2 regions of the Bradyrhizobium roseum genome follow, and region 2 is predicted to be linked to the other one. Evidence: predicted binding sites of a transcription regulator. Region 2 holds the regulator's gene; the other holds the start of a gene.
What was found. Region 2 encodes PhoB, which activates phosphate uptake and scavenging genes when phosphate is short. Its sites were predicted from a motif close to TGTCATNNANCTGTCAT; they were not measured.

Region 1 (14,589 bases), 2.7 Mb from region 2:
GCTCATGCTGCTGCCGGAACTGCGCAGTCCTACCTCGCTGCCAAGGCCGCAACGCAGCCTCGCGGTTGACAATATCAGCGCAGCGCCGCCGGACGTGCAGCGGGCCGTGGTGCACGAGGTGACGTTTGCGCTGAAGGCCGGCAACGGGCTCGGGGTGATCGGGCCGAGCGCATCGGGGAAATCGTCGCTGGCCCGGGTCCTTGTCGGCCTGTGGCCGCCTGCGCGCGGCACCGTCCGGCTCGACGGTGCGACGCTGGACCAATGGGTTCCCGACGAACTCGGGCGCCACGTCGGCTATCTCCCGCAGGACGTCGAACTGATCGAAGGGACGGTTGCGGAGAACATCTCGCGATTCGATCCCGACGCCACGCCGGATGCGATCATCGCAGCCGCGAAGGCGGCCGGCGTCAACGAACTCGTGCTTGCGCTGCCGCAAGGCTACGATACCGAGATCGGCGAGCAGGGTTCGGCGTTGTCGGCCGGGCAGCAACAGCGCATCGCGCTGGCGCGCGCGCTTTACGGCGATCCATTTCTCGTCGTGCTGGACGAACCGAACTCCAATCTCGACGTCGAGGGCGACGAAGCGCTGACCCAGGCCATTCTCGGCGCGCGGGCACGGGGGGCGATCGTGGTCGTGGTCGCGCACCGTCCGAGCGCATTATCGGGGGTCGATCACGTGCTTGCGATGAACGGTGGGCGCCAGCAGGCCTTCGGCCCCAAGGACGAGGTGCTGGCCAAGGTGCTGCGCCGCGATCCCGTCGTCAGTGCGTCCAAGATTGTTCAAGCGGTCAAGGGATAGCGCATGCCGGATCGGGACTTGTTCGACGCGCGTCCGTCCATCCGACGCCATATCGTGTTTGGGCTGGCAGCGGTCATGCTCGTTGCCGGGGGCGTCGGCGGTTGGGCCACCACCACCGAGATTTCCGGCGCGCTGATCGCGCCGGGAAGCGTCGTCGTCGAATCCAACGCCAAGAAAGTTCAGCATCCGACCGGTGGCGTGGTCGGCGAAATCGCGGTCAGCAGCGGGATGAATGTATCGGCCGGCGACATCCTGGTCCGTCTCGATGAGACCATGACGCGGGCAAACCTCAAGATCGTATCGAGGACGCTCGATGAAATGACGACACGGCGCGCGCGGTTGCGGGCCGAACGCGACGGCGCATCGGAAATGTCATGGCCGTCGGCGTTCAACGACCGGCGACAGGATGAAGGCATCGTCGAGTTGATGGCCGATGAACGGCGCCTGTTTGAGCTGCGCAGCACTACTCGGTTGGGCCAGAAGCGGCAGTTGCGCGAACGGATCGCCCAGCTCCAGGAGGAGGCCAACGGGATCATGGCCCAGCAGGCGGCGAAATCCCGGGAACTGATTCTGGTCAACAACGAACTGGAAGGTGTTCGCGAGCTCTGGTCAAAGCAGCTCATTCAGATGAACCGGCTCACCGCACTGGAACGCGAAGCCGCGCGGCTCGACGGAGAACGCGCGCAGCTGATCGCGGCGGCGGCGCAGGGGCGGGGCAAGATATCGGAGATCGAACTTCAGATCACCCAGATCGATCGCGAACTGGCGAGCGAAGTCGGGCGTGAGCTGCGCGAGATCGACGGCAAGGCCGGCGAATATGCCGAGCGCAAGGTGGCGGCCGAAGACCAGTTGCGGCGCATTGACATCCGCGCCCCAATCTCGGGCACCGTGCACGAACTGAACGTCCACACGGTGGGCGGCGTCATCAGCGCGGGCGAGCAGTTGATGCTGATCGTGCCGGCTTCCGAACGCTTGTCGGTGGAGGTGCGGGTCTCGCCACAGGACATCGATCAGGTGCGGGTCGGCCAAACTGCCGCGCTGCGGTTTTCCGCTTTCAACCAGCGTAGCACGCCCGAGATCAACGGATCGGTCAGCCGGGTATCGGCCGACGTTACGACGGAGCAACGCACCGGTGTGACTTATTACACCGCGCGCATCGCCATCGGTCCCGATGAACTCGCGCGCCTCGGCGATGTCAGGCTCTTGCCCGGTATGCCCGTCGAAGCGTTCATCAAGACCGCCGAGCGGACGGTCGGCTCGTATCTCACCAAGCCGCTGTTCGACCAGGTTGCCCGCGCATTTCGCGAACGGTAGTGCCGTCCGGGTTCTGCACTTGCGCACCGGCGTCACATAACGATCATCAAAGGGCGCTTAACATTGGCTCTCGATGGCGAACAATGACGCCAATTGGCCGGGCATTCGGAAGCGCGCGTGATGTTGGACCGGCTGCGTGGTGGGCCGCATGATCCCAGGGACGAACGGGCCTGGCCTTCGTTGATCGGAGTCCTGGTCCGCAATCTGTCGCGCTCTCGCTGGACTGGGCGGCCGGCGCTCGGCCTGCTGATGTTCGCTGGCGGCGTGCTGGCCGGGGTGGTCGAACCTCTGCAGGCCGGCAGGACGATATCGATCGCGACTGCCGAAGAGGCCGCGACAGTGTTGACGACGACAGCCCACACCACGTTCGACATTCCATCGCAGCCGCTTGCGACGGCGCTGCGCGCCTACAGCGCCGTTGCCAAGGTCGCGGTTCTTGTCGATGGAGAACTGACGGCCGGACGTCAATCGGCCCCGGTCAGTGGTGTGTTCTCTCACGAAGGCGCTTTGCGCAGCCTGCTTGCGGGAACGGGCCTGACTGCCCGCTATGCCAACCCCGCCGCCTTTACCCTCGTTCCTGTGCCGGCGGTTCCGCAGAGCGGCAGTCGCGAGTACAGCCGCTACTTTCTCGCCGTTCAAACGGCGCTCAGGCGGGTGCTGTGCCAGAACGAGGAGACGAGGCCCGACCGTTACAGGATGGCGCTGCAGTTGTGGATCGACCGGTCGGGCAGCGTTGAAAGGTCCGAGTTTCTCAGTTCGACGGGGATTCGGGGCCGGGATGCGATCATCTCCGACGGACTGAAAAAGCTCGTGATCGAGATGTCGCAACCGGCGGGCCTCCCGCAGCCTGTCACCGTCGTGGTTGCTCCGCGGGCGCTCGGCCTGGACACGGAATGTGCTTCCCGCGTCACCGGCTCGCAACGGTGACCTGATGGAGGAAACCAGTCAGGCCACGCTGCGCTCGCTTCTGGTCAGCAGCTACGATGAACTCAGGAAGCGGCTGTCGCGGCGCCTTGGCTCGGAGGATTTCGCCAACGAGGTTTTGCACGAAACCTATCTGCGCGTGGCCCGCATGAACACCGTCGCCGTCGTGCAGGATCCGCGGGCCTATCTGTATCGGATTGCGCTTAACCTCGCAGCGGATCACTGCCAGATTGACAGCCGCCGTCTCGGCCGATCCGAAATCGAGGCGCTTCGGCATATCGCCGATGGCGCGCTCGACCCGGCCCGGATCGCCGAGGGGCGCCGTGACATCGAGGCGCTCGAACGCGCGCTCAACGAGTTACCGGCCCGTCGCCGGGCAATTTTCATCGCATCGCGCCTTGAGGAAGCGCCGCACCGGGAAATCGCGTCCCGCTTCGGCATCTCAACCCGGATGGTCGAAAAGGAACTGAAGCGGGCGCTTGAACATTGCGGTGAGCGGCTGGAAAGAAAGATCGTCAGGCGGTTCGGTCCGCGCTCCGAGGAACAGTCATAGGAGTGCAGGTGTCCTATTCGCAATCCGTCGAGCCCGAGAAGCAGCGAAAGACATGATCGCGTCCGACCGCCCACCGAACGATCCGGTCGGCCTCCGCGACGAGGCGGAGGCGTGGCTGCTGCGTCTGACGTCAGGGGCCGCGACCGAGCGCGATGCGGCAGCGTTCAGGCAATGGTGCCTGCAAAGCACCGCGCATGCCGTGACCTTCGCCGAGGTCAATCTGTTATGGGACCGCAGCCACGCCGCCGCCAGGAATATCGCGAGCGTCGGCGCGCAGCGGGCCGTGGCGGCGCAGCACGCCAGTTCGGGGCGTCGATTGGGACGGCGCGCGTTTCTGGGGAGCGCCGTGGCCGCCTCCGCCGCAGCGGCCATGGTCGTCTATCCGCCGCTGCGGCTCTGGCCGTCGCTGCCCGAACTGACCGCCGACTATCGAACCACGATCGGCGAACAGCGTCGCATCGCGATCGCCGACGATACGTCGGTCAATCTGAACATTCAGAGCAGCCTGTCGATCCGCTCAACCGGTGGCGACGAAGCCGTCGAACTGGTCGCCGGAGAAGCCGCAGTTCTGACCCAGTCACCCGTCAGGCCGTTCGTGGTGATCGCTGGCGATGGCAGGACGATCGCGAGCCGTGCCCACTTCAACGTTCGGCACGACAGGTCCGACGTATGCGTGACCTGCCTCGATGGCGAGGTTCGCGTCGAACAGGGTGGGAACGTCGCCACGCTTCGCCAACGGCAACAGGTGCTCTATGGCAGCCGTGGCCTGGACGAGGTCGTCACGGTCGATCCCGTGGTGGTGACGGCGTGGCAAGAGGGGATGCTGGTCTTCCGCAATGAATCGCTCGACCGCGTGATCGAAGAAGTCAATCGTTACCGGCCCGGCAAGATCGTCCTGATGAACCGGCGCCTCGGTCGCCGCTCGGTCGAGGCCAGCTTCCAGATCGACCGGCTCGACGACATCATCGCGCTCGTCCGGGATGCGTATGACGCAAAGGTGACACGGCTGCCGGGCGGTATCGTGTTGTTGAGCTGAAAGCTCAGGATCTGCCTCCGCCAAAGCTCTCCAGATTTTTTTTCAGTGACGCGGTTCGGTCTTGCGGAGCGCGGACTGTCTTAGGTGTCGATGGGGCAACAACCCGTCGCCCGCCCTCGGAAGACTGAAAATCAGGGGTTACCATGTCAGCACGTGTCACCGGCAGCCGGATACTCGGATCGTCCCGGAATTGGTGGCGCCTGGCGCTGCTGACGAGTGTCAGCGCCGTGGCGCTGGTCGCCGGCGGCGAGCACGCCGCCGGCCGCAGCCTGCAGGCAGGTGCGACGAACTCCGCGCCTGTCGCACCGCTGGTGCAGGCTCCCAGTTGGCAGGCGACGCAGGCCGCGCGGCAGGCCCAGAATGCGCTCGCGCGCGCCGCGCAATCGGTTCGCGCTTTGAGGGCCACCCAGGACGCCGCGCGCGCCGCGGCGGTCGCTGCCTCAAGCAATGTGCCCAATGGCATCGGCGGGGGCGGACTCCAGGTCGCGCCCGGCGTGGGCAGTGATCCGAGCCTGTGGCAAGGAGCCAATTTGCCGAAGGACGAAAATGTCGGCGGCCGCACGCGGGTCGAGATCAAGCAAACCCAGCAAAAGGCGATCCTGACCTGGAACAGCTTCAACGTCGGGCGCGAGACCGATCTCTATTTCAACCAGACCGCCGGCGGCGCCAATGCCAGCCAGTGGATCGCACTCAATCGCGTCCTCGATCCGGGCCTTGCCCCGAGCCGCATCCTCGGCACCATCAAGGCCGAGGGGCAGGTCTACGTCATCAACAGGAACGGCATCGTCTTCGGCGGGTCCAGCCAAGTCAACGTCAATACGTTCGTCGCGTCTAGCCTCAGCCTGTCCAACGAGCAGTACACGAAGGGCATCGCGACGCTGCTGCAGATCGAGATCGGCGGCAGCAATGGCTACGCGCTGCCGACATTCGGCGAGCACGCACCCAACGAAGTGGTTCGAGGCTATACGCCGGGCTACGTCCCGGGAACAGTATCCGTGGAAGCCGGTGCTGCGATCATGGCGCAACCGGGCGGCAAGGTCATGATGTTCGGCAGTTCTGTTCGCAATGGCGGGCAGATCCAGGCGCAGGATGGACAGGTCATCCTCGGCGCCGGCGAGCAGGTCTACCTCGCGGCCAATCCCGCGGTGCGCGGTCTCGACATCGTCACGTCGGCGGTCCCGGAACAACTTCTTGACGGCAAGTCGTCGTACACGTCGGACACGCCGGCGGTGCTGGCGCGGCTCAACGCCCGCGCCGAGGCGCTCGGCTTCCGCGTCGTCAACGACGGTTCAATCATCGCCGAGCGCGGCAACATCACCCTCCATGCCCGCAACGTCGACCAGAACGGCGAACTCTCCGCCACCACCGCGCTCAACAATCGCAGCGGTTCGATCCGCCTGCAGGCCTGGGATGGCGGCACCTCGCAGATCTGCAGCGACTCCTGCGCAGTCGGCTTGACCAACCTGTTCTCCGGCACCCTGACGCTTGGCGCCGGTAGCACGACGTCCGTCGTCCCGGATGCCACCGATGCCTCGCAGATCGAGCAGTCCGCGCTCTTGACCCGCTATGAGAAGAGCCTGGTGGAACTTCGCGGCAAGCTGATCGACATCGAGGACGCTGCCAGCATCATCGTGCCGGCCGGCAAGATCAGCGTCGTGGCGGCGACCAATCCGCGGCTTTCCGGGGAAGGATTCGGTGCCGGCCTCGATACGGCCGGCGACGGCAGCCGGATCTACATCGGCAACGATGCGCTGCTTTCGACCGCCGGGCTGCTGGATGTGTTCGTGCCGATGGAGCGCAACAGCGTCACGGTCGAACTGATGATCAACGAGTTGCAGGACTCTCCGCTGCTGCGCGAGAGCTTCTTGCGCGGCCAGCGCGAGATCTATGTGGATCGCCGCGCAACCGGGCGGTTCGCCGACGGTCCGATGGCGAGCGTCCAGTGGTTCAGTGAGCCCGGTCTCTGGTATGGCTCGCCGCTGGCCAACCTGTCGGGCTGGCTGAATAACACCAAGACCGATCTGGCGACGCTTTCAACGGTCGGCGGCGAGATATTCATCAAGGCCGGCGGCGACGTGATTACCCGGACCGGGTCGATGCTCGACGTGTCGGGCGGCTCGATCCACTATGAAGGCGGCATTGTCCGGACCACCAGGCTGATCGGGGCGGACGGCCGCCTCTACGACATGAGCCGCGCCAGCCCTGATCGCATCTATGTTGGAATTGCCAAAGGCTTCACCGTTACCCACGAGCGTTGGGGGGTAACCGAAACCTATTCCGGCCTCAGCCGCGATCGCTATGAAGCCGGTTATACCGAGGGCCAGGCTGCGGGCTCGGCGAAGATCTACGCCGGCCGTGCCTTCGCGCTCGACGGCGCCGTGCGTGGCGACGTGGTCGTCGGTGAACGTCAGCGGGAGAGCAATCCCAAGGCCGGAAGCCTGCAAGTCGGCGGCAACTCCGATCCCGAGCGGCCCTATTCGCCGGGCACGCTGCTGATTTCGGCGAGCGCTCCTCAACTGGCGGAAAACTTCACGGCCGCGTCGGCGCTCGGATCTGCGTATTTCAGCAACAATCAGAGTCATGTCACGTTGAGGCCGGATTTCCTCAGCGGTTCGGGCCTCGCCGGGATCACCCTGCTGACGGAGTACCAAAGCACGGTTGCGGCCGACGCCGACATCGAGATGCGTCCCGGCGCCACGCTCGTGGTCAACGGCAAGGACCTGGTGATCGATGGGCGCGTGCGGATTGCCGGCGGAGCGTTGCGCACGAGCGCCCTGACATCGAGCCTCGGGGCGCATGCGGTGATCGACCTGAGCGGCGCCTGGGTCAACGACGTCCTGGACCCGGTTCTGGCCTCGAATATCGTCACGCGTGGCGGAACGGTCGAACTGTACAATCTGCATGTGGCGCGCGGCGCCGTCATCGACGTCTCGGGTGGCGGCTGGGTGAAGTCCACCGGCCGAGGGCGCGGCGTGTCGCGGATCGTCGCAGGCAATGCCGGTTCGGTGACGATCGGCGCCGGCGTCGGTTTTGATTTTGATAGTCTCGACATGCGTGCCCATGCAGCCGCCTCGGGCGGCTCGCTGCGGATTGTGCCGCCGGGGCAGATCACGACAATTGCCAGCAATGCTGCCGCTCCCAATATCCAGGTCGGCGGCACGCGACCGACCGCGGCCGATACGCTCTATCTTCCGGCAACGCTGTTCGGCGATCGCGGTTTCTCGCAGATCGCGTTGGACGGCCGCAACATCGAGATTCCCGACAATGTCGTGGTCGCGCCGGTCGCCGTCGGCGTGGAACTGGATTACGCCGCTGCCGCGAGGCTTGCTTCCGGCGCCCGCATCACCGACGCCGGGCGCGTCAAGGTGCTGAATCCGGAGGAGCGGATCGCGCGCACGCCGGCGGCGATCACGCTGATCGCGAGTGGCCTCAAGCTGCTCGGTGATGGCAACGTGCGGATCGGCGCCGGCGCCGTGTTGCGCGGCGATACCAAGGCCGTTATCAACCTGCGACCGGTGAACCGGCTCACGGTGGCGGGAACCATCGATGCACCGGCAGGCACGATCAATCTGGACGGCGCGGAAGTCCTGCTTCAGCCGCAGGCGAGGCTGCAGGCCCGGGGTGCGGCGGTGGTCAGCCTCGACCACCAGCAGAACCGCGTCGGGGTGGTGCTGGGCGGCGGTCAGATCACGGTCGCCGGCGATCATCTCGTGCTGTCGGAAGGTTCGCTGTTCGACGTGTCCGGAACGTCGGCCGTGCTCGATCTGCCGTCCGAAGTCGCGGGCCCCATGCGCGGCGAGGGGAAGACAAAGTGGGTTCCAGCCTCGATCGCCAGCGATGCCGGTTCGATCTCGATCTCGTCGCGCAGCTACGGCGTCATCGCCTCGACTTATGTCGGCCTGCCGGGCGGACCGAAAGCGGCCGGCGGTCGTCTCACCATCACGGCGGAGTCCAACCAGGTATCGCGTGAGGCGTTCCTGAGCTACCTCACGGAGTTGGCCAGCTTCATCGGCGGATCGACCTGGCAGGACGCGCTCAACATCAACTGGGACGATTTCATCGGCTTTGGCGTGCCGCTGATCATCACGCAGGAGATGGTCAACGCGGTCCAGCCTTCGTTCCTCACGGTGCAGGACGGGCACATCGCGCGGTTGCCCTCAAGCGATCCGCTGGCAGAACTCGGGCTTACCGCCGAACAGTTGCAATACTTCAATGATGGCCTTGCTCTCGACTTCGCCGGACTGGTTCGTCCCGCCGAAACCATCGTCACGGTGGCGGGCCTCAAGGGCGGCGGCTTCGACCATGTCGCGATGTCGGCGCCGGGCAAGCTCGTCTTCGATGGTGCCGTGACGCTCGAAGCACGCGCGTCGATCACGCTCGGCGCCTCCCAGTTCAACAAGAGCAATGGCGACTCGGCGCTCATCAGGGCCAACTACGTCAGCATCGGCGGCGCCGAGACCGCGCCGGCGGTTGCGGCGTCGCTCGCCGGCCGCCTCGAGGTCGATGCCGGCTACATCGTCGTCGGCGGTCTGGTGTCGAACGGCATCGCCGAGACCGTGTTGCGCAGCCGCAGCGATATGCGGGTCGACGGCTTGGTGCATGCCGACGGCAATCTCACGCTTCAGGCCGCGCAGCTCTATCCGAGTTCGGGCGTCAATGCGAAAATAGAGTCGCCCGTCAAGGTGACGATCCTCGGTAACGGACCGAGCCGCGCGCCGCTCTCGGCCGGCGGAAAATTGACCATCGAAGCCCCGATCATCGAGCAGTTCGGCACGTTGCGCGCCCCGACCGGTGAATTGACGCTGCGCGCCAGCCAGCAACTGGTGCTCGGCGAGGGCAGCCTGACATCGGTATCGGCCGAAGGCGCGATCGTGCCGTATGGTTACACCAGGAATGGCGACGCCTGGTATTATCTGGACACGGCGCCGCTCGTCGCGCCGCCGGAAAAGCGCATGGTGCTGGACGCACCATCGGTCGAACTGCGGACGGGCGCGGTCGTCGATATTTCCGGCGGCGGCGATCTCTATGCCAGCGAATTCGTGGCCGGCCCCGGCGGATCGCGCGATCTTCTGGTTCAGCCAGGCGCGTTTGCGATCATGCCGGGCTACGGTTCGCCGGTGGCGCCGTTCGACGCTGTCGGCAATGGTGTCGGCGTCGGCAGCACCATCTACCTGAACGGCGGCAACGGAATTGCCGCCGGATATTACACGCTGCTGCCGGCGAGCTACGCCCTGCTGCCGGGAGCCTATCTGGTTTCGGCGTTCGGTGCCGCCAGCTCGACCGGCCAGACGGCGAGCGCCGTGCTCGCCGACGGCAGCCTGATCATGGGCGGGCGCCTCGGCGACGCCTTGTCCGGCTCGCAGGCGCAACTGGATCGCACCTGGCGGGTGATGCCGGGATCGACGGTCCGATCCTACAGCGAATATCTCGAGAATACGGCGAACGCCTTCTTCACTTCCGAGAAGTTCAAGCTGTCGCAATATCGCGAACAGGGCAGGGAGATAACGGTCACGCCGCGTCTACCGATCGACGGCGGCACGCTGGCGCTGAAAGCGCAGCAGGACCTGCTGCTCGACGGCACGCTGCGTTCGCAGGCCGCGTCTGGCGGCCGTGGCGGACTTGTCGACATTGCCGCGCAAAAGATTGCCGTCGTCGGTGCGGCCCAGGACGGGGCTTCCTTGCGTGCGCAGGGCTATCTCGTCATCGACTCCACGTCGTTGTCCGGGTTCGGCGCAGCCAGCCTGCTGCTCGGCGGCACGCGCAGCGGCGACATCAACGGCGTCCGCGTCGACGTCACCGCAACCGACATCGTCATTCGCAACGACGAAGCCCACGCGCTGGTCGGCTCGGAGATTGTGCTCGCGGCGCAGGACCGCTTGACGGTCGAGGACGGCAGCATGATCGCCGCCGAGGGGTCGCTTCAGGCCGACCGTGGCGATCTGCTGATCACGCCGCGTGTGGCGAAAACCACCGATACGCGAGGCACCCCGGATCCGAGCGATGACATCATTACGCCGGCCCGCGACTGGGGGGCACTGCTGCGGGTGTCGAACGGCGCGGCGGTGGCGATCCGGCGCGAGGGCGCCGAATCGAGCAGCGGCGTGCTGACGATCGGAGCCGGCGTGGTCCTGCGCGGCGGGGCCTCGCTGACGCTGGATGCGACCAAAGACACGACCGTGGCGTCGACGGCCCGCTTGTCCGGCACCGACGTGTCGATTGCGAGCGGCCGCATCGGCATCGGCGGCGGCAGCACCGGCCTGATCATCAGCGCCGGCACGCTCGCCGATCTCGCGGCAACGCAGCGCCTGGCGCTGGTCAGCTATTCGACGATCGACTTCTACAACGGCGTTCGTATCGCCAGCGGGACACTGGAGCGACTGACGCTCGATGCGGCCGCGCTGGTCGGCTATGGCTCCGGCGATGTCGTGCTCGAAGGCAGGCAGATTCAGTTCGTCAACAACGGCCGCGCCTTTACCGAGCCGACCGGCGCCGGAACCGGCACGCTCAGCATCGCCAGCGACGAACTGGTGTTGGGGGCCGGCGAGAAGAGCCTGCGCGGTTTCACGAGCGCGAACCTCGAAGGTCGCACACAGATATTGGGGCAGGGCACCGGCGGGATCGAGGCCGGCGCCGCAAGCCTGACCCTCGTCACGCCCATGATGACCGGTGTGGGCGGTGCGCGACAATCCATCCGCACCACCGGCGCCTTGGCCCTGACCGGCGCCGGTAACGGCGCCGCAAGCAACGACAGCCTCGGCTCGCGCTTCGACCTTGTCGGCGGTACGGTCGTGATCGCCGGCAATATCGGCGTACTCGGCGGCACCGTCACCGCGACGGCGACCGCGGGCGACGTGAACGTCTCCGGCGGCGGCAACATCGACGTCGGCGGCATCCGCAAGGAGTTCTTCGATATCGATCAGTTCGGTGCCGCCGGACGCGTTGCATTGACCTCGCTCGCCGGATCGGTGCGGGTGCAGGCCGGCGCGAGGATCAATGTTGCGGCCCATGCCGAAGGCGGCGATGCCGGTCATCTCGACGTGGCGGCGACCGCCGGAACCTTTGACCTCGCCGGCGCGATCGCGGGCGGTTCCTCCGCGGGAGGTCAGAGCGGTTCGTTCAGTCTCGATGCGGCGACGGTGCCGGATTTCGCTGCCTTGAGCCAGCAGCTCAATGGCGCAGGGTTCTTCGAGGCCCGTGCCTTCCGCGTCCGCACCGGCGATGTCGTGCTCGGCGGATTGACGCAGGCGCGGCAATTCAGCCTGCAGGCCGATCAAGGCTCAGTGACGATCGCGGGCACCATCGACGCGTCGAGCAGCCGCGGCGGGCGGATCGAGATCAGTGCCAGGCAGAACCTGACGATGCTCGCAGGGGCCGAGCTTCTTGCGCGCAGTACCGGCGAATTCGGTTCCAGCCGGGTGCTACTGGAGACGCAAGGGGAGGCCGGCGGAAAGCTGTCGATCCAGGGCGGTATCATCGACGTCAGCGGTCCGGAGGGCGGCCGGGTCGTGTTTCGCGCACCGCAAATCAACGGCGGCGTCGACGTGGCGATCGACGTGCTGGGCGCGCAAATCATCGGCTCTCGCGAGAGCCTGATCGAGGGCTTCCGCGTTTATGACAGCGCGACAACCGAAGCCGTACGCGCGCAGGCCGTCGCCGATGCGCTGGCCTTTGCAGGTCACTCGGTTGCGATCCAGAGCCGGCTCGGCCGCTCCGATGTGGCGGTCGCGCCCGGCATCGAGATCCGCAGCGCCGGCGACCTCACCGTCGACGGCAGCTGGAATCTGTTCGGAGATTTCCCGACGGTTCGGCAGGGGGGCCTGACGCTGCGCGCGGCCGGCGATCTCATCATCGCCAGCAATCTGAGCGACGGCTTCTCCGCGGCCGATCCCAGCGGGGTGCTGCAGGATGGACTGTCCTGGAGCCTGCGGCTGGTCGCGGGTGCGGACCTAGGTTCGGCGAGCGCGCTCGGCGTGACGCCGCGTGAAGTGCTGGGCACGCGCGGGTCGATCATCGTTGGCGACAGCAACGTACCGGCGCTGGTGCGCACCGGCACCGGCGATATTGATGTCCGCGCCGCCCACGGACTTACGCTGTCTCACCGGGCCTCGGTGATCTACACCGCAGGCAGCCTCGATACGACCGCGCTGGCTGATTTCACCCCGCGCGCGGGGGCCTACTACGCCCGCCACGGCGGCGACCTGCGCATCGAAGTCGGCGGCGATATCGTCAGCGTTCCTTCCGAGCAACTCGTTACCGAGTGGCTGTGGCGATGGGGCGCGCTCGAAGAGGCCAACCAGGCCTTCTTCGCGCCCGGCGACCAGCCGACCTGGTGGGTGCAGCATGATCGCTTCCAGCAGGGCGTCGGTGTGCTCGGCGGCGGCGACGTAACGGTCAGCGCCGGCGGAAAAATCTCCAGTCTGTCGGTCGTGCAACCGACCATGGGCAGAGTTCAGGGCGGACGAACCAGCACCGAGGCCCGCACGCTGGTGGTGCAGAACGGCGGCCTCATGAACGTGACGGCCGGCGGCGATATCAGCGGCGGCCTATTCTACTCCGCGCGCGGCGAGGCAAACATCGCGGCTGCATCCTTCAGCGTCGGACGAACCATCAAGTACACGTCCAACGCCAGTCTGCCGGATGATTTTTCGCTCTATCAGATCGCGCCGATCCTGGCGCTCGGCGATACCGTCATGACCGTATCGAGCGCGGGGTCGATGACGATCCAGACCGCGCTGGAGCCGCTGATGGCCCGGATCGACAATGCCAACAAGGGCGGAGACTACAGGTATCCAAAGTGGATCACCTACACGGACCGGACCGCGCTCAACCTGCTTTCGACCAGCGGCGACATTACGCTCGTCAACCAGGCTACCTGGCTGTTCGACCGGGTCGGTTACGAGAGTGTTCCGCGGGCCCTGTTGGGTGCAATCTACCCGAGCCAGGTGGTGATTGCGGCGCTTAATGGCTCCGTCGTCAGTTTGAACGGGCGTGGCGCCAGCAGCGGACTGGGGCTCGTGATGACGCCCGGGCACAACAGCAACCTGCTGCTGGCGGCTGAGCGCGATGTGTTGTTCTCCGATATCATCGAGTCGCGACTGCCGCTGACGTTGCTGCCGCGACCGACGGCGCCTTATGCGCCCGACGACATCAAGAGCTTCTTGCGAAACGGCGGCGGCAATTTTTTCAGTATCTATGTCAGCGCGCTGCTCAATCCGGATGTCCTCGACCTTGTCGACGACTATCAGCCGACACGGATCTACGCCAGAACCGGCTCAATCGAGCACCCCTACGCCAGGGCGGGGGAAAGTGTCCATTTTGCGGTGCCGCGCATTGCCACCCTCCACAGCAACGAGCAGGTCTTTTTGCGGGCGGGGCGCGATATTCGCGGCGTCGATCTCGACATCCGCAACAACCATCTGACCGATGTCTCGCTGCTGGAAGCCGGAAACGACTTCCTCATGACCCGCGGCGGGGGCCCCGAAGCTGGCCGGATCAGCGTTCGTGGTCCAGGTGCGATCGTGATCCAGGCCGGGCGCGACGTCTATTTCGAGAGGACCGGATTCACCTTCCAGGGCTATATCGAGACCACCGGTAATTACCTTTCCACCAATTTCGATCAGAGCATCGTCACGGAAAAGGGTTTGCCGCCGGGCGGCGCCGACATCGTCATCCTGGCCGGCATCAAGCAGCAACCGGACTACGCCGGCTTCATGGAGGCGTATCTCGACCCTGCAAATGTCGCGGCAATGCCGGACTATCTGCGCCGGGTGGGAGGTGCGCAGAATTCGCTGCTGCCGGTGCATTTCATTGACTGGGTCGATGAGCGGAACATCGCCCATAGCGGCCTGGTCAGTTTCGTCGTGGCCAAGACCGGAAATGCGACGCTGCGAACCGCATCGGCGGATGAGGTCTGGCAGGCCTTCCTCGCTCTGCCGCCGCTGACCCAGGAGGTTTTTGTCCGCA
Region 2 (14,589 bases):
GCGTCCCGCAAGCAGCGCAACACCATATCAGGACGATCTGGCGGCAGAAAACGTCAGCCTGCGGCTCTTGCTCGCGCAAGCCGAGATCAATGCACAGAGTCTGCTGGCCACGGCCGGCATCGACGCCAGGGAGCGCGAGGCGTCGGACAAGCTGCAGAAGCTGATCCTCGAGGAACTGCACCATCGTATCAAGAATACGCTCGCAACCGTTGGCGCCATCGTCTCGCAGAGCCTGCGCGGACTGCCCGACGCCGGGCACGCGCAGCAGGCCATCGAGGGCCGGCTGCTCGCGCTGGGGCGCGCGCATGATCTGCTTTTGCAGGCAAGATGGAGCAGCGCGAACCTTGCCACGATCGTCCGCAGCGCCACCGAGGCCTTCGATAGTCCCGATGAGCCCAAATTCTCGATCGCGGGACCCGATATCCGGATGATGTCGGGCGCCGCCATCGCCATCGCGATGACGCTCAACGAGCTTTGCACCAATACCACCAAGTTTGGCGCCCTGTCGGTCCCGCAAGGGCGCGTCGACATCCACTGGACGCTGGATCAGCAGGCGCAGCGCCTGCACCTTACATGGACGGAAAGGAATGGCGCAGCCGTCCGCCCGCCCGAAAAGCGCAGCTTCGGCACGCGGCTGATCGAGACGCTCGGCAGGCAGCTCCGGGGCGACGTGCGGCTGACCTATGAGCCGACCGGGTTCGTCTATACATTCGACGTGCCGATGGCTTCCCTGACGTCGGCGGCGGCCTGAGCCCATATCCGGGCAACGTGGGCGCCAACGGTTGCTTTCATCCGTTCGACGCTCCACATCGAACCGAGATGACAAACCAGAAAGAAACGATGATGAAAAAACCCGTCCTCACCCTTGAAGAACCTGAGCCGAGAAAGCCGACGAGAGCCGACCGCCCCCCGACCGAGGGCTTCGTGACGGTCGTCGACGGCCACTTCAAATCGGAATTCGACACGGCGGAAGCGGCCGAAGCGGCGGGACGAAAACTGAAGTCGGCCTATCCGATGCTCCAGATCGAAATCTATGACGCCGCCACCAAGGTTCGCACGCTGCTGAGCTAGGACGACAGGCGAATTGTGGATGGGGTCACCGGCCCTGGCCCATCTACGAAACGGCGCTACTCCTCGACGCCGGCTTCATGCGGCGTGAACTGGTAGACCGACGAGCAGAATTCGCAGGTCACCACCACCTTGCCGTCCTTGACCATCTCGGCGCGGTCATTTGGCGCAAAACTCTTCAGCATCGCGGAAACCGCGTCCCGCGAGCAGGAGCATTGCGCCCGCAGCGCCACTGGCGAGAACACGCGCACACCGCGCTCGTGAAACAGCCGGTACAGCAGCCGCTCGCCCGACAGATCGGGATCGATCAGTTCGACATCCTCAACGGTGCCGATCAGCGACTGGCCCTCGACCCACGCGTCGTCCTCGGCGACCTCATGCGTCACCACGCCTTCCGGCGCGTCGCCGGGATGCAGGTCGGCCTGCCGCGCGCGCTCTGGCGCCTTCGGCAAGAATTGCAGCAGCATGCCGCCGGCGCGCCAGCGATGCTTCGGGCCGCTGCCATCGCCGCCGCGCCACTCCTCGCCGACCGCGAGCCGCACCCGGGTCGGGATCTGCTCGGAGCGCAGGAAATATTCATGCGCAGCGTCCTCAAGACCGCCGCCCTCGAGCGCCACCAGGCCCTGGTAACGGCTCATGTCCGCGCCCTGGTCGATGGTCATCGCCAGATGGCCCTTGCCGAGCAACGCACCCGAATCCTGGCCGTCCTTCAGCCGCTTTGCGTCATAGCGCGCATAGGCGCGCAGGCGGTCGGGCGACTGGAAATCCACGATCAGGAACGACACCGGACCGTCGGTCTGGGTCTGCAGGATGAAGCGGCCGTCGAACTTCAACGCCGAGCCGAGCAATGTCGCCAGCACGATCGCCTCGCCGAGCAATTTTCCGACCGGGGTCGGATAATCATGCTTGGTCAGGATGTCGTCGAGCGCAGGGCCAAGCCGGGTCAGCCGGCCGCGCAGGTCGAGCTCGGCAACCTCGAACGGCAGCACCGCATCATCGACGGGAACGGACGACGGCGCGCGAACCGGCGCCTCGATCGTGATTTTTGCGTCTGATTGTGAATCCATGGCGCCTTATCTGGGGTCGAGAAGCGAAAATTGAAGGGGGCCAGAGCTCCCTCCACGGGTCGTTGCCTTGTGCGCAATTGCGCACCTGGCGCAGGGACCCATAGCCACAGGGTGCAATCGTGAAGCACCACGTCTGACACACTTCGGCAATCGTCAGATCACGCGGCACGTGGCCCTTCGCTCACGGGGACGACGTCAAGAGCTACGCCACTTCGTTAAAGCACCAGGCCAAAATACCCTTCTGCGCATGCAGGCGGTTTTCGGCTTCGTCGAACACCACTGACTGCGGGCCGTCGATCACCTCATCGGTGACTTCCTCGCCGCGATGCGCCGGCAGGCAGTGCATGAAGATCGCGTCCTTGTTGGCCAACGACATCAGCTTCTCATTGACCTGATAGGGCTTGAGCACGTTGTGGCGGTGCTCGCCGTCCTTGTCGCCCATCGAGACCCAGGTGTCGGTGACGACGCAGTCGGCACCGCGCACGGCGGCTTCGGGATCGGTGCCGAGCACGATCGGTGCCTGCGTCGCCTTGATCCAGTCCTTCATCGCCTTGTTTGGCGCGAGCTGCGGCGGGGTCGCGACATTGAGCTGAAACTTGAATCGCTCCGCCGCATGCGCCCACGACGCCAGCACATTGTTGTCGTCGCCGGTCCAGGCCACGGTCTTGCCCTCGATCGGCCCGCGATGCTCCTCGAAAGTCATCAGATCGGCCATCACCTGGCACGGATGCGAGCGCCGCGTCAGCCCGTTGATCACGGGCACGGTGGCGTGCGCTGCGAGCTCCAGCAGCGCATCGTGGTTGAGGATGCGGATCATGATCGCATCGACATAGCGCGACAGCACGCGCGCGGTGTCGGCGATGGTCTCGCCGCGGCCGAGCTGCATCTCCGCGCCCGTGAGCATGATGGATTCGCCGCCGAGCTGGCGCATGCCGACATCGAACGACACCCGTGTGCGGGTCGAGGGACGCTCGAAGATCATCGCCAGCGTCTTGCCTTCGAGCGGCCTCGTGGCCTTTTCGTGCGCCTTCAGCTTCGCTTTCATCGCGGCGCTCGCGGCAAGCATGTTGCGCAACTCGACAGGCGGCAGCTCATTGATGTCGAGGAAGTGGCGGACGGGTTTACTCATCATCCCGCCGCCTTCTTTAACTGGTTGCCCGACAGCGCGACACAGGCGCGCTCCAGCATCTGAACGGACTCCTCGAGCTCGGCCTCGGTCACGATCAGTGGCGCCAGGAAGCGCACCACATTGTCGCCGGCGCCGACGGTGAGCAATTTCTGGTCCCGCAGCGCGTTGACGAGATCGCCCGAGGGAACCACGGCCTTGACGCCGATCAAGAGCCCCTCGCCGCGCACTTCCGCGAGTATGGCGGGATAGCGGTCGACCACGGAGGCGAGCTTCTGTTTCAGCAGCAGCGACATCTTCTGCACGTGGTCGAAGAAGCCGGGCTTGAGCATGACGTCGAGCACCGCATTGGCCGAGGCGATCGCCAGCGGGTTGCCGCCGAAGGTCGATCCGTGCGAACCGGGCGTCATGCCGCTGGCCGCTTCCGCAGTCGCCAGCACCGCGCCGATCGGAAAGCCGCCGCCCAGCGCTTTCGCCAGCGACATCACATCGGGGGTGACGCCGATGCGCTTGTAGGCAAAGAGATCGCCGGTGCGGCCCATCCCGGTCTGCACTTCGTCGAACGCCAGCAGCAGGCCGTGTTCGTCGCAGAGCTGCCGCAGCGCCTTGAAGAACGACTGCGGCGCCGAACGCACGCCGCCCTCGCCCTGCACCGGCTCGATCAGGATGCCGGCGGTATGCGGACCGATCGCCTTCTTCACCGCTTCGAGATCGCCGTGCGGCACCTGGTCGAAGCCGTCCATCGGCGGGCCAAAGCCTTCGAGATATTTGGCGGAGCCGGTGGCGGCAAGCGTGCCGAGCGTGCGGCCGTGGAACGCGCCCTCGAAGGTGATGAGGCGATAGCGTTCGGGATGGCCCTTGGAGAACTGATAGCGGCGCACGAGCTTGATCACGCCTTCCATCGCTTCCGCGCCGGAATTGCAGAAGAACACCATGTCGGCGAAGCTCTGCTCGCACAGCCGCGCGGCGAGCTTCTCTCCGTCCGGGCTCTTGAACAGGTTCGACATGTGCCAGAGTTTTGTCGCCTGCTCCTGCAGCGCCGCGATCAGGTGCGGATGACAGTGGCCCAGCGCGTTGACCGCGACGCCCGAGGTGAAGTCGAGATAGCGCTCGCCACCGGTCGATGTCAGCCAGCAGCCTTCGCCGCGTTCGAAGCCGAGGTCGACCCTGGCAAAGACGGGGAGCAAATGCGAGGCGGCGCTATGGGTCATGGCAATCACTTGAGGTTCGAGCCCTGTCTTCAAGACCTGCCGTGGAGCACGTCCGTGCCTTGACATCGGTGCCTTGGCGCGAGGCGGCGACAGCCGGTCTTGCGAAACGAAACGTGCCGCCTCTTTGGGGCGGCACGTGAGAGGCATTCTATGTGGGCGCGGAGCGCTGTCAACACGCCATGGAACACGCCTTTCCTGCATCTCAGGAGGGCTAAATCCGTAGGATTGCGGTGTGGTGGAAAACACGCAGTATCGTGCCTACATGTCGGAACATGTGGACGTTGGGGCGCGGACTCTTGCGCCGGAGTCACGCCATATTGTAGCTTTTGGGCTGTCGGGTACGACATCTCGTGCGGCGGTTTTTATCCCTAAGAGTCCATTTTGTATTGCGTACACGTTCGGGCGCGCTTTCCGCGCCCGGCGAGGGCTAAGGGATTCTGACCGCAGGGTTTTTTGAGACGAATGACGTCGCCCGCGCTGCCCCATATCGGCCGGCGCGGTGCGAAGGAAAGACTACGATGACGGTATTGACCTGGTCCGACGATCGCGTCGAGCAGCTGAAGAAGCTCTGGGAAGCCGGCTTGTCGGCAAGCCAGATTGCCGCGGAACTCGGAAATGTGACCCGAAACGCTGTGATCGGCAAGGTGCACCGGCTGGGCCTCTCCGGCCGCGCCAAGTCACCCTCCTCGGCCGCGCCGCGGCAGCGCAAGGCGCGCCCGGCCCAGCAGATGGTGCGCGTGTCGCGCCCGGTTTCGCGCGGCAACACCGCGCTGGCGCACGCCTTCGAGGTCGAGATCGAACCCGATCCGATCGCCTTCGACAACGTGGTGCCGATGAGCCAGCGGCTGTCGCTGCTCGAACTCAACGAAGCCACCTGCCACTGGCCGGTCGGCGATCCCGCCAGCCCGGAATTCTTCTTCTGCGGCGGCAAGGCGCTTTCGGGACTGCCCTACTGCGCGCATCACTCGCGCGTGGCGTATCAGCCGGCGTCCGATCGGCGGCGTGCGGCACCGAAGCCGACCCGTTAAGTCGCGCGCGATACTCCAAAGCGGCCGTCCCTGCAAACGCAGGGGCCCATCACCACAGGTGTGTGGGGTTTTGGCGAGCGTGAGCTCCGGGCTCAATTCAACAATCGAGATTCGTGGTTATGGCTCCCCGCGTTCGCGGGGACGGCGATAGAATGCAGGGTGAGGCACTGGAGCCGTGCTACGACTCCACCTTCGCGAACCGATCATCCAGCGCATATCCCGCGCCGCGCACGGTGCGGATCGGATCCTGTTCGCGGCCCGGGTTGAGGAGTTTGCGCAGCCGGCCGATGTGGACGTCGACGGTGCGTTCGTCGATGTAAATGTCGCGGCCCCAGACGCTGTCGAGCAATTGCTCGCGGCTGAACACGCGGCCGGGATGCTCCAGGAAAAATTCCAGTAGCCGATACTCGGTCGGGCCGAGATCGATCGAGCGGCCCGAGCGCGCGACGCGGCGCTTCTCGCGATCGAGTTCGATATCGCCATAGGTCAAGACGGTAGCGAGCCGCTCTGGGCTTGCCCGCCGCAGCAGACCCTTCACCCGCGCCAGCAACTCCGGCACCGAAAACGGTTTAACGATGTAGTCGTCGGCGCCGGTCGCAAGGCCACGCACCCGCTCGCTCTCCTCACCGCGCGCCGTGAGCATGATGATCGGCAACTGCTTGGTCTCCGGCCGCGCCCGCAAGCGACGGCACAGTTCGATACCCGACAGGCCCGGCAGCATCCAGTCCAGCACGACGAGATCGGGAATGCGCTCCTTCAGCCGCGTATCGGCATCGTCGCCGCGGCCGACGGTTTCGACCTCATAGCCTTCGGCGTCGAGGTTGTAGCGCAACAGCGTGGTCAGCGCTTCTTCGTCCTCGACCACCATAATGCGCGCGCTCATCTTTTATTCCTCAAGTACTAGGCAACGTGGTGGCAAACGTCGTCATGTCGCCCTTCGGGCGCTTGTCGAGCATCTGCTGGCCTTCGATCATGTAGAACACGGTTTCGGCGATGTTGGTCGCGTGATCGCCGATCCGCTCGATATTCTTGGCACAGAACATCAGGTGAATGCAGAACGAGATGTTGCGCGGGTCTTCCATCATATAGGTCAGGAGTTCCCGGAACAACGAGGTACAGATGGCGTCGACTTCCTCGTCGCCCTTCCATACCGCCAGCGCCGCCGGGAGGTCGTGCGCCGCATAGGCGTCCAGCACCGATTTGACCTGCGATTGCACCAGGTCGGTCATGTGCTCCAGGCCGCGAATGAGCTTCAGCGGCTGAAAATCATTCTCCAGCGCGGCGACGCGCTTTCCCATGTTCTTGGCGAGATCGCCGATCCGCTCCAGGTCGGTGGCGACACGCATGGCGCCGACGATCTCGCGCAGATCGACCGCCATCGGCTGGCGCCGTGCGATGGTCAGCACCGCGCGCTCCTCGATCAGGTGCTGCAGACGGTCGACCTCGACATCGGCCGCGACGACGCGGTTGCCGAGCGCGACGTCGCGGCGGACCAGCGCGTCGACGGATTCGGTGATCATGCGCTCGACCTGGCCGCCCATCTCGGCGACGAGACGGGTCAATTCCTGGAGGTCGCTGTCGAACGCCTTGGCGGTGTGTTCAGAAGCCATTTTCTATCTCCTCAACCGAACCGGCCGGTGATGTAATCTTGCGTGCGTCGATCGCTCGGGGAGGTGAATATCTTGTTGGTGTCGTCGAACTCGATCAACTCGCCGAGATACATGAAGGCGGTCTTGTCGGAGACGCGCGCCGCCTGCTGCATGTTATGGGTGACGATCGCGATCGTGTAGTCCTCCGCCAGTTCGGTGATCAGTTCCTCGATCTTGGCGGTCGAAATCGGATCCAGCGCCGAGCAGGGTTCGTCGAACAGGATCACCTCCGGCCGCACCGCGACCGTACGCGCGATGCAGAGCCGCTGTTGCTGGCCGCCGGACAGCGAAAGGCCGCTGGCATTGAGTTTGTCCTTGACCTCGTTCCACAGCGCGCCGCCGCGCAGCGCCTTCTCGACCCGGCCGTCCATCTCGGACTTGGAGATCTTCTCATAGAGGCGGATGCCGAAGGCGATGTTTTCGTAGATCGTCATCGGGAACGGCGTCGGCTTCTGGAACACCATGCCGACACGGGCGCGCAGCAGATTGAGGTCGAGCTTGGGGTCGAGAATGTTGGTCTGGTCCAGCATCAACTGGCCGGTCGCTTTCTGGCCGGGATAGAGATCGTACATCCGGTTGAAGATCCGCAGCAGCGTGGACTTGCCGCAGCCGGACGGGCCGATGAAGGCCGTGACACGGTTGGTGCCGAGCGTCAGATTGATATCCTTCAGCGCGTGATGTTCGCCATAGTAAAAATTCAAGCCGCGGGCGGTCACCTTTGGCGGCGCCTCGGGCAGCGCCACCTGCGGAACGGATCCGCTCGCATTACTCACGGATACGGAGAGTTCGGTCATTTGGATGTCCTCTCGGCGCCGAGAACGCGCGCGCCAATATTCAGGGCCAATACGGTGAGCGTGATCAGCAGCGCCCCGCTCCAGGCGAGTTGCTTCCAGTAGGCATAGGGGCTCTGCACGAAGTTGTTGATGGTGACCGGCAGGTTCGCCATCGTTTTGGTCATGTCGAGACTGAAGAACTGGTTCGACAGCGCGGTGAACAGCAGCGGCGCGGTCTCGCCGGCAACGCGCGCTGTCGCCAGCAGCACGCCGGTGATCAGGCCCGCGCGCGCGGCGCGATAGGCGATCCGCCGGATCACCAGCGAGCGCGGCAGGCCGAGCGCGGAGGCTGCCTCACGCAGTGGATTGGGCACCAGTCCCAGCATGTCCTCGGTGGTGCGGACCACCACGGGGATCACGATCACGGCCAGTGCCAGACAGCCGGCGAACGCCGAGAAGCCGCCCATCGGCACCACAATCGCGCCGTAGATGAACAGGCCGATAATGATCGACGGCGCGCTCAACAGAATGTCGTTGATGAAACGGATCACCGACGTCAGCTTGTCGTGCTTGCCGTATTCGGCGAGATAGGTTCCCGCGAACAGGCCGAGCGGCGCGCCGATGCCGACCCCGATCACGGTCATCATGATCGAGCCGACGATGGCGTTGCGCAGGCCACCGTCGGTCGAACCCGGCGGCGGCGTATCCTGGGTGAAGACGGCGAGGTTGAGCCCGGCGAGACCGTTGTAGAACAGCGTGAACAGGATCAGCGCCAGCCAGGTGACACCGAACAAGGCGGCGCCCAGGCAGAGAAACTTAACAATGATGTTGTTGCGGCGGCGGGATGCGTAGATCGGGTTCATAATCTTAGCTCCCCGCCTTCTTTTCCAGCCGCATCAGCATCAGGCGCGCGGCCGCCAGGACGAAGAAGGTCAAGACGAACAGCAGCAGGCCTAGCAGGATCAGGCCGGATTGATGCAAGCCATCGCTCTCGGCGAACTCGGAAGCGATCGCGGCGGAAATCGTGGTGCCCGGCGCGAAGATCGAGGACTGGATCTTGAACGAATTGCCGATGATGAAGGTCACCGCCATGGTCTCGCCGAGCGCACGGCCGAGCGCCAGCATGATGCCGCCGATCACGCCGACCCGGGTGTAGGGAATGACGACGTTGCGGACGACTTCCCAGGTGGTGCAGCCGACGCCATAGGCCGCTTCCTTCAATACCGGGGGCACCGTCTTGAAGACGTCGACCGAGATCGCGGTAATGAAGGGCAGCACCATGATGGCGAGGATCAAGGCCGCGTTGAACAGGCTGAGATAGGACGGCGGACCCGCGAAGATGGTTCCGAGCACCGGGACGCCGTCGAACACGGAAATCATGAACGGCTGGAAATTGTTGGCCAGGAACGGGCCCAGCACGAAGAAGCCCCACATGCCGTAGATGATCGAGGGTATCCCGGCGAGCAGTTCGACGGCAAGCCCGATCGGACGACGCAGCCAGATCGGACAGATCTCGGTGAGAAACACCGCAATGCCGAGGCCGACCGGAATGGCGATCATCATCGCGATCACGGAGGTGATCAACGTGCCGTAGATCGGACCGAGCGCGCCGAGAACCGGCGGATCGGCCGACGGCGCCCAGCGCTGCGTCCACAGGAAGGCCGCGCCGTACTCGCGCATCGCCGGCCATGCGCCGACGATCAGCGATAGAATAATGCCGCCGAGGATGAGGAGAACCGAGATCGCGCAGGCGCGCGTAATCCAGTAGAAGGTGACGTCGCCGAACTTGAAGGCGCTGAGCGCCCTCGCACGATCGTAAGGTCCGGCAGCATCCATTACGTCGCGCTCAACCGCCATTTCTGCCACGCCAATCCCCTGTACTTATAGCCCAATGACCCGGACGTCGGTGCACGGCTTTTTTGGGCTCGCGCATTTTTCTTGCCTCTCCTATCCCGAGAGGGGTGCTCAACCCGGCCAAGACCGGGTTGAGCGAGCTTATTGTGAGGCACTTGCCGATCAGCTCTTGATGTCGGCCGACCAGGTCTTCTCGATCAGCTTGACCACGGGCTCCGGCATCGGAATGTAGTCGAGCTCCTCGGCCATCTTGTCGCCCTTCTCGAAAGCCCATTTGAAGAACTTGATCGCTTCCTTGGACGCCGCCTTGTCGGTGGCATCCTTGTGCATCAGAATGAAGGTCGCGCCGGTGATCGGCCACGACGCTTCGCCGGGCTGGTCGGTCAGGATGACGAAGTAGTTCTTGGCGCCCGCCCAGTCGGCATTGGCAGCCGCAGCTTGGAAGGCCCCGATGGTCGGCTGTACGGTCTTGCCGGCCTTGTTGATCATCGCGCCGTAGGTCAGCTTGTTCTGCTTGGCGTAAGCGTACTCGACATAGCCGATCGAGTTCTTGGTCTGGCTGACATTGCCTGCAACGCCTTCATTGCCCTTGGCGCCGACGCCCGTCGGCCACTCGACCGCGGTGCCGGAACCTGCCTTCGTCTTCCACTCGGCATTGGCTTTCGAGAGGTAATCGGTCCAGAGGAACGTGGTGCCGGAGCCGTCAGAACGGCGCACGACCGTGATGGCGTCGGCAGGTAGTTTCAGCTTCGGGTTGAGCTTGGCAATCGCCGGATCGTTCCAGGTCTTGACCTTGCCGAGATAGATGTCGCCGAGCAGCTCGCCGGAAAACACCAGTTCACCCGGCTTGATGCCTTCAAGGTTCACCACCGGCACCAGTGCACCCATCGCCTGCGGCCACTGAATCATGCCTTCCTTGTCAAGCTGTTCCGGCTTGAGCGGCATGTCGGAGGCGCCAAACGTCACGGTCTTGGCCACGATCTGCTTGATGCCGGCGCCGGAACCGATCGACTGATAGTTCAGGCCGTTGCCGGTCTCCTTCTTGTAGGCATCGGCCCACTTCGAATAGAGCGGGAACGGGAAGGTCGCGCCCGCGCCGGTAATGTCGGCAGCGAATGACGACGTCGAAGCGGCGACCAGGCCGGCAGCGACGATAGCTTTCATGAAATTCATGGTTGGTCTCCATCTGGTGAGCGAAGCGCTTGTTGCGCCCGATAGCGCTCACTTGCCGCTGGTCTAGGAGCGGTCGATAGAGCTTTTACGAAGGTTCGATGACAGTTGGATGACACTGCCAAGCCATTGAAATATCTTGAATTTAATGCCTAAGCCGCCCTTTGCCTGGGGAAATCCGGCGCTGAAGGCTGTCGGTTTTTTGTGCACTTTTAGAGGACGACCGGGCCGGCGTCAGCCAAGGATCGCGATCCCGATTACGCCGGATCCAAGTCCGTCGGGAACTTATGCTTTTCTGTTGAGTAAGCCGTCGAAATCTCGGCTTCCTTGGTGCTGGCGAGATTACCGTGCAAGCAAGACGCCGCGCCGTGACCTCTTATTCGAGACGCGCGGCCCCTTCAGGCGCCCAGCCATGTGGCGAGGTGTTCCGGCTTGGGCAATCCGCCGGCATGCACAACCTTGCCGTCCACGACCACGCCCGGCGTCGAGGCGATGCCGTAACCGGCGATCGCCGCGTAGTCGGTCACTTTCTCGATTGTGACGGGTACTCCCAGCCTGTCCGCTTCGGCCTGCACCATCTCGGCCGTAGCGACACAACGTTTGCAGCCCGGGCCGAGCACCTTGACGTCTTTCATGGATCCCCCTCGTTTCAGTTGAACAGCAGGTTGAACAGTAACCCGACCCCAAGGATGCCCGTCCCGACAACGCCGACGAAGACCGCTATGAGCTTCAGACTCAATACCTTGCGCAGGATGATCATCTCCGGAACCGACAACGCGATCACCGACATCATGAAGGCGAGCACGGTCCCGAGCGCCGCCCCCTTGGCAAGCAGGGCTTGAACGACCGGGATAATGCCGGCGGCGTTCGAGTACATCGGAATTCCGATCAGGACCGCGGCCGGTACCGACCACCAGGCGCCCTGTCCCATGATCGAGGCGAGCAGGTCCGACGGTACGTACCCGTGAATCAACGCCCCAATGGCGATGCCCGCGATGATCCAGGGCCAAACCTTGCCGACGATCTCGCGCACGGCTTCGATACCCGTCTTGATACGATCAACAGCGGTGACATCTTCCGGCGGCAGTTCGGCTGCGCTCGCGCGGATGTTGCGAACCCATTCTTCCAGCCAGTTTTCGAGATGCAGGCGGCCGATCACCCAGCCTGCCGTAATCGCGACGAACAGGCCGAAGCCGAGATAGGTGAGCGCCACTTTCCAGCCGACGAGCCCGAACAAAAGCCCGAGCGCCACCTCGTTCACCATCGGGGCCGAGATCAGGAACGAGAAGGTGACGCCAAGGGGAACACCGGCGCTGACGAAACCAATGAACATCGGCACCGCAGAACACGAGCAGAATGGGGTGAGTACCCCGAGACCAGCCGCCAGCACGTTGCCGGCGCCTTCCCGCTTTCCGGCAAGAAGCGCGCGCGTCTTTTCCGGCGAGAAGAAGCTGCGCACCACTCCCATGCCGAACACCACGAGTGTCAGCAGCATCAGGACTTTCGGCGTGTCGTAGACGAAGAAGCTGAGCGCCTCGCCAAGGTGGCTCTTGGGATCGATGGGCGCCAACGACACGACCCATTGCGAAAACGGAACGAGCTGACTGTACACCAGGCCCCAGAGCAACAGGGCGACGATCGTCCCGCCGACCCACTTGGCGGTCGAAGGGCCGGTGCGAGGCGCGCGTTCGGTGATGGACCCCAAGCTCATGCGGCGTGTCTTTCCGAGGCCGAAATCGTGAACACCGGCGCGAACCCACCGCCTGCCGTCCGGAAATTCGTGGTCTGGCCCTGGTAGAGGCGCGCCGCCGTCAGAAGAAGCTCGCCGTCATAGACGTAGAGCCGGACGTCGGTCTTGCGGGCCTCGCGCGTGCCGTCGAGCTTGACCATCCGTTCGCCGGGAGCCGCAAAATCCTGAGCGACGTATCCGCCCTTGATCACCTCGGCCCACACCCCCTTCGTTATCTTGTCGCCGCGATAGACGCCCTTGCTGCCGTACCCGCTGACCGGCTTGAAGAACAACGTCTTCCTTCTCTCCCAAAGGTGAGCTGCATTGTCGGACGTGACGACCGCCGTATGGGGCACCCCGGAAAGATCTTCGGCCATCGCCGACGAAAGCCCCCAGCCGCGCAGCGCCGCCCTATCGGAGAGCAGTCCGAGATTGCGCTTGTCCGCATACAGAGCGTGCACATGCGGATTGGGCGTAACCACGACGGCGTTGTCGAGATAGGCCGCGCGCAACGCCTCGTGCCCGGGGCGATCAAGGGAAAAATCCACCAGCCGGTTGTAGACGAGATCGATCGGGCGACCATCGATCGACAGTTGACCCCGCGCGTAACTGAGCTGTCCGGCATCGGCAATGACCGCCTCGATGCCGTGCTTCGCAAAGAAGCGCTGGGCCAACACGAATTCCGGGTAGAGATACTGTTCTTCGGGCCGATCATCGACGATGGCAACCCGCTTCAGCGCGGCGGCCCGGCGCTGGAGGTTAAACTCATGCTGGAACATGCGCAGCACCGCCGATTCAAAATTGACGTTGCTGGTTTTCCCCAGAGCGGCTTCGATCTCTGTACAGCAGGCCCGCTGCGCATCCGCCAGCAGTGCATTGAGGAAGGCGCCGCCCGCATTGGTATTGACCTCGATCAGCCTGGCGCCCGCCGTGCCGACATGGAAATCGAAGCCCATGAAGGCACCGCGCGGCCCGAAATCATGCCGCGCGAACTCCGGCGCCCAGGACAACGCGGCGTGCTGATAGCCCGGCAATCTGGTCGCGGCCTCGATCGCCCGCACGATGCGAAGCATCTCAATCGTCTCGGATTCCGAGATGAACACAGGCGCATTTGAAAACAGATGCGGGCGCGCCCGGATGAACGTCGCACAGAACTCCGCGTCTCCAACCGTCCGCTCCAGCGCGTCGCACAGGGCGTCGCGATCGAGCGTGACGCAGAAGCACTCCTGATTCAGAAGCTCGGAGATCGATCGGGCGTCCACCGTCGAAGCATTCATCTGTCCGTCCTCTGTCACCCGTTCCACCGCCAGCGCGATTCCCTGTCCGCCGCCAATGCAGAGCGCGACCACGCCCCGCGGGCTTCCGTCGCGTTGAACCGGGGAGCAAAGGGCATCGGATTGTGCCTTTCATTCCCTTCGGATCGCCTCCTGAAATCCTTAACGATCCTCGGCAGGCCAACCCTTGTTCTAGGTCAATGTGGGCGAAATGAACCTGGACGGCCGCTTCAAGAAACGGGTTTCGGCTGGGGAAAACATGCGGAAAAAGTCGCACCGTTTTTCGGCACGCTTTCGATCAGGAGCCGGCCCCTGTGGCGGATAAGGATATGTTTCACCAGAGATAAACCGAGCCCGGTTCCACCCTGTGCGCGGCTGTCGCCGACATCGACCCGGTAGAAGCGCTCGGTCAGCCGCGGCAGGTGCTCGGGCGCGATGCCGGGGCCGAAATCCCGGACCTTGATGCGGATTTCCGGCGCGCCTTCGCTGGAAGTGGCCCGGGTCAGGGAGACGATCACCCGCCCGCCCGACGCGCCGTATTTGAGCGCGTTCTCGATCAGGTTCTCGAACAGCCGCAGCAGTTCCTCGCGGTCACCCGCGATCGTCACGGGCTCGGCCGGCAGGTCGATCTCGATCTCGA

Region 1: a site for PhoB is predicted at 2,144-2,160, ahead of QUH67_RS21250 (STN domain-containing protein). Genes of this name have one in related genera too.

The regions. Positions count from the first base shown of each region.
Region 1 is NZ_CP129212.1:4,417,616-4,432,204, reverse strand. It holds gene QUH67_RS21260 (type I secretion system permease/ATPase) at 1-799, shown strand, start outside; gene QUH67_RS21255 (HlyD family type I secretion periplasmic adaptor subunit) at 803-2,113, shown strand; gene QUH67_RS21250 (STN domain-containing protein) at 2,234-3,040, shown strand; gene QUH67_RS21245 (RNA polymerase sigma factor) at 3,045-3,590, shown strand; gene QUH67_RS21240 (FecR family protein) at 3,643-4,626, shown strand; gene QUH67_RS21235 (filamentous haemagglutinin family protein) at 4,770-14,589, shown strand, end outside.
Region 2 is NZ_CP129212.1:7,072,025-7,086,613, forward strand. It holds gene QUH67_RS33540 (sensor histidine kinase) at 1-751, shown strand, start outside; gene QUH67_RS33545 (hypothetical protein) at 844-1,071, shown strand; gene QUH67_RS33550 (Hsp33 family molecular chaperone) at 1,128-2,135, opposite strand; gene argF (ornithine carbamoyltransferase) at 2,338-3,264, opposite strand; gene QUH67_RS33560 (aspartate aminotransferase family protein) at 3,264-4,472, opposite strand; gene QUH67_RS33565 (GcrA family cell cycle regulator) at 4,991-5,500, shown strand; gene phoB (phosphate regulon transcriptional regulator PhoB) at 5,679-6,383, opposite strand; gene phoU (phosphate signaling complex protein PhoU) at 6,394-7,110, opposite strand; gene pstB (phosphate ABC transporter ATP-binding protein PstB) at 7,122-7,943, opposite strand; gene pstA (phosphate ABC transporter permease PstA) at 7,940-8,785, opposite strand; gene pstC (phosphate ABC transporter permease subunit PstC) at 8,790-9,788, opposite strand; gene pstS (phosphate ABC transporter substrate-binding protein PstS) at 9,939-10,949, opposite strand; gene QUH67_RS33600 (thioredoxin family protein) at 11,345-11,581, opposite strand; gene QUH67_RS33605 (permease) at 11,596-12,657, opposite strand; gene QUH67_RS33610 (ATP-grasp domain-containing protein) at 12,654-13,736, opposite strand; gene QUH67_RS33615 (ATP-binding protein) at 14,180-14,589, opposite strand, start outside.